DNA from 2 places in the Polaromonas sp. SP1 genome. Region 1 is predicted to be linked to the other one. Evidence: predicted binding sites of a transcription regulator. Region 1 holds the regulator's gene; the other holds the start of a gene.

Region 1 (3,409 bases):
TGGAAGGGCAAATACTTCTGGAAGGCAAAGCGGCGGTTGATGCCGGGCGCGATGTTGCAGGCAATCTGCGCGGCTTCAATCGCGATGGTGCCGGAGCCGCAGCACGGGTCGTACAGCGGCACGCCGTCTTTGCAGAGCTGGTCCCAGCCGCTGGCGGCAATCATGGCCGCGGCCAGCGTTTCTTTCAGTGGCGCATCGCCCTTGTCTTCACGCCAGCCGCGCTTGAAGAGCGGCTCGCCCGAGGTGTCGATGTAGATGGTGACGGTGTCGGTCGTCAGGTGCACATAGATGCGCACGTCGGGCCAGCGTGTGTCGACACTGGGCCGCACATCGTCGAACTTGGCGCGAAAGCGGTCGGCGATCGCATCCTTGATCTTCAGCGCGGCGAAGTTCAGGCTTTGCAGCGGGCTGTGCTGGGCCGTGATCTCCACCTTGAAAGTCTGTTTGGGCGTGAACCAGATTTCCCAGGCCACGTTGGCAGCGGCGTTGTAGAGGTCCTGCTCGCTGCGGTACTGGTTGTGCTGCAGCTCGATCAGCACGCGCTGCGCGAGGCGGCTGTGCAGGTTGAGCTGCAGCGCATCGCGCCACGAGGCCTGCAGCTGCACGCCGGCGCGCCAGGCTTTGCCCTGGATGCCGGTGACGCGTTGTACTTCGGTCGCGAGCAGGGTCTCAACGCCGGCGGCGCACGGTAAAAAGAGTTGGAGTTGATTCATGACTGGCTTTGAAAGGCGGGGCAGTGCGGCCTGACCGGGCGCCTAGAGAGATTTACGCAGGTTGGCGGGCGCGATGCGAAGCGCCTCACGATATTTAGCTACTGTGCGGCGCGCGCATTCAATGCCCTGCTCTTTCAGCATTTCGGAGATCTGGTTGTCGCTGAGCGGCTTCTTCAGGCTTTCAGACGAGACGAACTGCTTGATCAGTGCGCGCACCGCCGTGCTGGAGGCGTTGCCGCCGGTTTCGGTGCCGAGTGCGGAGCCGAAGAAGTATTTGAGCTCGAAGGTGCCGAAAGGCGTGCCCATGTACTTGGCGGTGGTCACGCGCGAGATGGTCGACTCATGCAGGCCCAGTTCGTCGGCGATTTCACGCAGCACCAGCGGGCGCATGGCAAGCTCGCCGTGCGTGAAGAAGTTTTTCTGCCGCTCGACAATCGCGCTGCTCACACGCAGGATGGTGTCAAAACGCTGCTGGATGTTCTTGATGAACCAGCGGGCTTCCTGCAGGCGCTGCTGCAGCGCCGCGCCGCCCTGGCCCTTGTGCTGCTTGAGGGCGTTGGCGTAAATATCGTGCACACGCAGGCGCGGCATCACATCGCCGTTGAGCGAGACCTTGAAGCCCCGGCCCGACTTGATGACGATGACGTCGGGCACGATCAGGTTGCGCTCCACATTCACGAAGCGGCGGCCGGGCTTGGGGTCGAGCCGGCCGATCACGGCAATGCCGCCCTTGATCGCAGCCTCGGTGAAGCCGCACAGGTGCGACAGGCGCTTCACGTCGCGTTTGGCCAGCAGCTCCATGGGCTGCTTGCACATGGCGATGGCGGCGCGGGTTTCTTCGCAGTCCTTGCAGTCGAGCAATTGCAGGCCCAGGCATTCGGCCAGGTTGCGCGCGCCGACGCCGGCGGGCTCCATGTGGTGCAGGAGCTTGAGCGCCATGGCAAAGCGCTGCTCGAGCTCTTCGCTTTGCTCCAGGTCGTTGCCGGCCAGGCCGGCGGCCAGCGATGCCAGGCTGTCTTCAAGGTAGCCGTCGTCGTTCAGCGATTCAATGAGGAAGTGCAGCGCGGCGCGGTCTTCTTCGGACAGGCGCAGGCCGAGCGACTGGCGGTGCAGGTGGTCTTGCAGCGACTCGTGGGCGCCCGTGAGGTCGGAGGCCTCGGCGTCGCTTTCCTCGTTGTTGTTCTTGCGCGCCGGCGCGTCGCTGCCCCACTCGCTGTCGTCAGGCGCGGTCTCTACCGTGCCGTCGCCTTCCCAGCTTTCCTCGAGCTTGGGCTCTGCACTGATTTCAGCATCATTTTGGCCTGCAGCCCCCGTGTCGTCTTGGCCTGCAGCTATCGAATTGGTAGCAGATTCAAACTCCCGACTGTCCTGGCTGACCGGCGTGTCGACATGCTCCAGCCCGAACTCCTCCCGCACCGCCGTCTCTTCCGCCACTTCCAGGAAAGGGTTCTCGTCAAGCATCTGCTCGACCTCCTGGCTCAGCTCAAGCGTCGACAACTGCAACAGCCGGATCGACTGCTGCAGCTGGGGCGTCAGCGCAAGATGCTGCGAGACGCGAAGCGAGAGGCCTTGTTTCACGGGACTTTCAAATACACGGAAGGTTGAGGTGACATGTCTTCAGCCAGCAGGCGCCGCGGAACTGGCTCCGCCAGGCCGCAGGCACCGTCCCCGGAGGGGGAGAGGGAGCTACACGAAGTGAGCGACAACAGGGGGGAACCATGTTCACATCTTGAAGTGTTCGCCAAGATAGACACGGCGCACATCGGCGTTGTTCACGATCTCGGACGGTGTGCCTTGCGCCAGCACATGGCCGTCGCTGATGATGTAGGCGTGGTCGCAAATGCCCAGCGTCTCGCGCACGTTGTGGTCGGTGATCAGCACGCCGATGCCGCGCGACTTGAGGAAACCGATGATGCGCTGGATCTCGATGACGGCGATCGGGTCAATACCGGCAAAGGGCTCGTCGAGCAAAATAAAACGCGGCTGGGTCGCCAGCGCGCGTGCGATCTCGACGCGGCGGCGCTCGCCGCCCGACAGCGCCGGCGCGGGTGAGTTGCGCAGGTGGTCCACGCGCAAGTCCTGCAGCAGCGCGTCCAGGCGCGACTCGATGTCGGCGCGGCCCAGCGGCTTGCCGTTGGCGCCCAGCTGCAGCTCCAGCACGGCGCGCACGTTTTCTTCGACCGTGAGCTTGCGGAAAATCGAGGCCTCTTGCGGCAGGTAGCTCAGGCCCAGGCGGGCGCGCAGGTGAATCGGCATGTGCTCGACCGATTGGCCGTCGATGGAGATTTCGCCCGCATCGGCGCGCACCAGGCCCACGATCATGTAGAAAGAAGTCGTCTTGCCCGCACCGTTGGGCCCGAGCAGGCCGACCACTTCGCCTTTTTGCACGGCCAGCGACACGTCTTGCACCACCTTGCGGCTGCCGTACGATTTTTGCAGCCCTTGCGCCACGAGGCGGCTGGGGGTGGGGGCGGAAGCGCCGTGAGCGCGGGGGGCCGCCGAAATATCAGTCACCACATCCATCTGTGCAGGTCTTTCTAGTTCTTTTCGCTGCCCAGCGTGGTGCTGGGGCGCAGGGTGACGGCCGGGCCGGATGGCTTTGCAGCGGCCGGCGCCGACGCGGCGGCGCGGGGCGACAGCATGGCGCGAATCCGTCCGCTCGGGTTGGCGGCGGTTTTGTTTTGCGTGCCGCCCTC
Region 2 (3,409 bases), 580 kb from region 1:
AGCATGACCGAGCCGGCGCCTATGGCCTGGGTCAGCACGCTGCCCTCGGCACCTGAAATGGCCTTGCTGGCAAAAACGCCGGTGAGCAGCGAGCCCACGATGCCGCCCACGCCGTGCACGCCGAACACGTCGAGCGAATCGTCGGCATTGAGCAGGCGCTTGAGGCCCGTGGCGCCCCAGTAACAGGCCAGGCCGGCCACCAGGCCGAACACCAGCGCCGAGCGCGGCGAGACAAAACCGGCCGCCGGCGTGATCGCCACCAGCCCGGCCACCAGGCCCGAGCACAGGCCCAGCAGCGAAGGCCGGCCGCGCACCATCCATTCCGCCGCCATCCACGACAGCGCACCGGCAGCCGCCGCAATGTGCGTGACCGCCATGGCCAGGCCGGCGCGGCCGTCAGAGGCCACGGCCGAGCCGGCGTTGAACCCAAACCAGCCCACCCACAGCATGCCGGCGCCGGCCATGGTCAGGCCCAGGTTAAAGGGCGTGAAGGGCTCGCGGCCGTAACCGTGGCGCGGGCCGAGCACGTAAGCGCAGACCAGCCCGGCCACCCCGGCGTTGATGTGCACCACCGAGCCGCCGGCAAAGTCCAGCGCGCCCATGCGGGCCAGCCAGCCGTTGGGCTCCCACACCCAGTGGGCGATGGGGGCGTAGACGATCAGCGTCCACAGCGACATGAAAACCAGCATGGCCGAAAAGCGCATGCGCTCGACAAACGAGCCGACCACCAGCGCCGCCGTGATGATGGCAAAGGTCAGCTGGAACATCGAATAGACCGATTCCGGGATGTTGGGCGCGATGTGGCTGACGGCGACTTTGCCGCCTTCCTTCACATAGTCGAGCCCGGCGAACCAGAGCCGCTCGGTGCCGCCGATGTAGTGGCCGAGCGCGCCCGAGCCCGGCGTGAAGGCAATCGAATACCCGACGGCGAACCACAAGAGGCTGACAACCGCGCAGATTGCGACGACGCAGGCCATCACATTGAGCACGCTTTTCTTGCGCACCATGCCGCCGTAAAAAAGCGCGATGCCGGGCAGCGTCATCAGCAGCACCAGCGCGGTGGAGGTCATCATCCAGGCGGTGTCGGCGCCGTTAAGGGTTTCCGCGCCGACCAGGCCCGGCTGCGTGAGGGGCGCGGGGGCGGGCGCTGCTGGGGCGGATGCGACCGCGGCGGCCACGGGGGCCGGCGCAGCAACGGCAGCGGGTGCAGCCGCCGGTGCGGCCTCAGGCGCGCTGGCGGGGGCTTCCGCTGCAGGCGCGGCGGGGGCTTGCGCCAGGGTTTGCTGGCCCGCCAGCCCCGCACAGATCAACAGGACCGACGCCAAAAAGCGCTTCATCAACAACATACTGTTTGCCTTTCGTGCAACGCCCAACAACCCAACAATTGGTAACAACAGGCATAAGTCGTGCCAGCGTGGTTTAAAGGGAATTGGGGGCAAATGAGTACAGAAGACTGCGTGGAGAAGGCCCGGCGCGGCGGGCGGCGCGGCCCGGCCGCCTGGTCAGGCGCACTTGTGGGCATTTCCGGGCGCATTTCCGGGCGCATTTCGGGGGCGGGAAACTCCCAATGCACTATCGGAGTGCGCGGGCTACATTGGAGGACTTGCTGACGAGCCTAGCTGCTCGCAACGCGAGGAGCCGAGGAGACACGAGAGAGTCAACTAAAAGTACACAGCAAAGCGCATTCCACAAGATGCCGTTTTGCAAAAAGCGCTGGTAACCCCAGCGCTTTTTTTATGCCCGTGTTTTTTTGATGCTCCGGCGCCAGGCTTGGCATCCAATCGGCCTCAAACCCTTTATCCACCTGGGCAGTGTGCTATCAATTTTATAGTGAAGGGCCATTTCGGTGCGGGCCGGCGTCAGCCCCGGCCGGGAACCCCGGCAATCCGGGCTGGCCGGAATTTCTAGATGAAATCGGCCTCCGGCCCAGGCGGCGCGTGGACTATTTGCTATTCATTCAATAGCAAAAACCGCTCAATCCGGGTTGATGCCCGCCGCAGCCATGGGCGGGGGCAGCTTGCTCAGCGCCTCGGCAATTGCTGCCGCCTTGGCTTTGGCGGCGGCCGCCGCCGCTGCGGTGGTGGGGCCGGGCGTGGCGCCGGCGCCGCCGGGGGCCAGCAGGCTGGCCACATCGGCCGCCTGGCGCGGTTTGCCGATGGGCGCGGCGGCCAGGCCTTTTTGCACCGCGATCATGTCTTCTTCGCTGGGGTACTGGCCCAGCAGCACGTAGTCGAACACCCGGCGCGCGATCGGGGCCGCCACGCCGGCGCCCCAGCCGGCGTTTTCGACGATCACGGCCAGCGCGATCTTCGGGTCGTCGGCCGGCGCGAAGGCCATGTAAACGGCGTGGTCGCGCTGGTATTCCTCCATCTTGGCGCTGTTGTATTTGTCTTTCTGGCCGATGGTGACGGCCTGCGCCGTGCCGGTCTTGCCGCCGCTCAGGTACCCCGCGCCGGCAAACACGCGCGCCGAGGTGCCTTCCTGCGTCACGCCGACCAGCGCCTTGCGCACGATGGCGATGTTTTCGGGCTTGTAGCCGAGGTTTTCGGCGGGCTCCTCGGGCAGCGGGTGCATCACGCGCGTGACCGGGTCCTGCGTGCCGATGACCAGGCGCGGGCGGCGCTTGACGCCGTTGTTGGCCAGTACCGCCGTGGCCTGCGCCAGCTGCAGCATGGTGAAGGTGTTGTAGCCCTGCCCGATGCCCAGCGAAATGGTTTCACCGGGGTACCACTTTTGCTGCGCCGCGCCGCGTTTTTTGTAGGCCTCGCGCTTCCAGTCCTGGCTGGGCAGCACGCCGGCCAGCTCGCCGCCGATGTCGATGCCGGTGATCTGCCCGAAGCCCAGCGGCTTCATGAAGTCGTGCATGGCGTCCACGCCGAGCTCGTTGGCCAGGGAGTAGTAATACACATTGCTGGACTTGACGATGGACTTGTACATGTCGACCGCGCCCAGCGCGATGTCGCCGTGGCTGCGGAACACGTGGCCGCCGAAAGCCCAGGAGGCGTTGTCGTTGACGATAAAGCTGGCCGAGCGTTTGCCGGTTTCCAGCGCGGCCATCGCCATGAAGGGCTTGTAGGTCGAGCCCGGCGGGTAGGTGCCGCGCAGCGCGCGGTTGAGCAGCGGTTTGTCCAGCGAGTCGCGCAGGTACTGCCAGCTTTCCGTGTCGATGCCGTCCACGAAGAGGTTGGGGTCAAACGTGGGCTTGCTGACAAAAGCCAGCACGTCGCCGGTCTTCGGGTCCAGCGCCACCAGCGCGCCGCGCCGGTCGCCGAACATGTCTTCGACCAGCTTTTGCAGGCGGATGTCGAGCGACAGCCGCACGGTGTTGCCGGGCGTGGCCGGGTTGCTGGCCAGCTTGCGCATGGCGCGCCCGCCGGCCGAGGTCTCGACCTGCTCGACACCGGTGATG

Evidence for each region. The regulator sigma-54, encoded in region 1, starts transcription at its own class of promoters, with help from an activator protein. The targets are predictions, from matches to a motif close to TGGCANGNAANCTGCTTT.
Region 2: a site for sigma-54 is predicted at 1,395-1,412, ahead of DT070_RS05665 (ammonium transporter). Genes of this name have one in related genera too.

What each region holds. Positions count from the first base shown of each region.
Region 1 is NZ_CP031013.1:1,751,766-1,755,174, reverse strand. Features, by position in the region: gene DT070_RS08380 (class I SAM-dependent RNA methyltransferase) at 1-713, opposite strand, end outside; gene DT070_RS08375 (RNA polymerase factor sigma-54) at 756-2,291, opposite strand; gene lptB (LPS export ABC transporter ATP-binding protein) at 2,436-3,236, opposite strand; gene lptA (lipopolysaccharide transport periplasmic protein LptA) at 3,251-3,409, opposite strand, start outside.
Region 2 is NZ_CP031013.1:1,175,126-1,178,534, forward strand. Features, by position in the region: gene DT070_RS05665 (ammonium transporter) at 1-1,337, opposite strand, end outside; gene mrdA (penicillin-binding protein 2) at 1,975-3,409, opposite strand, start outside.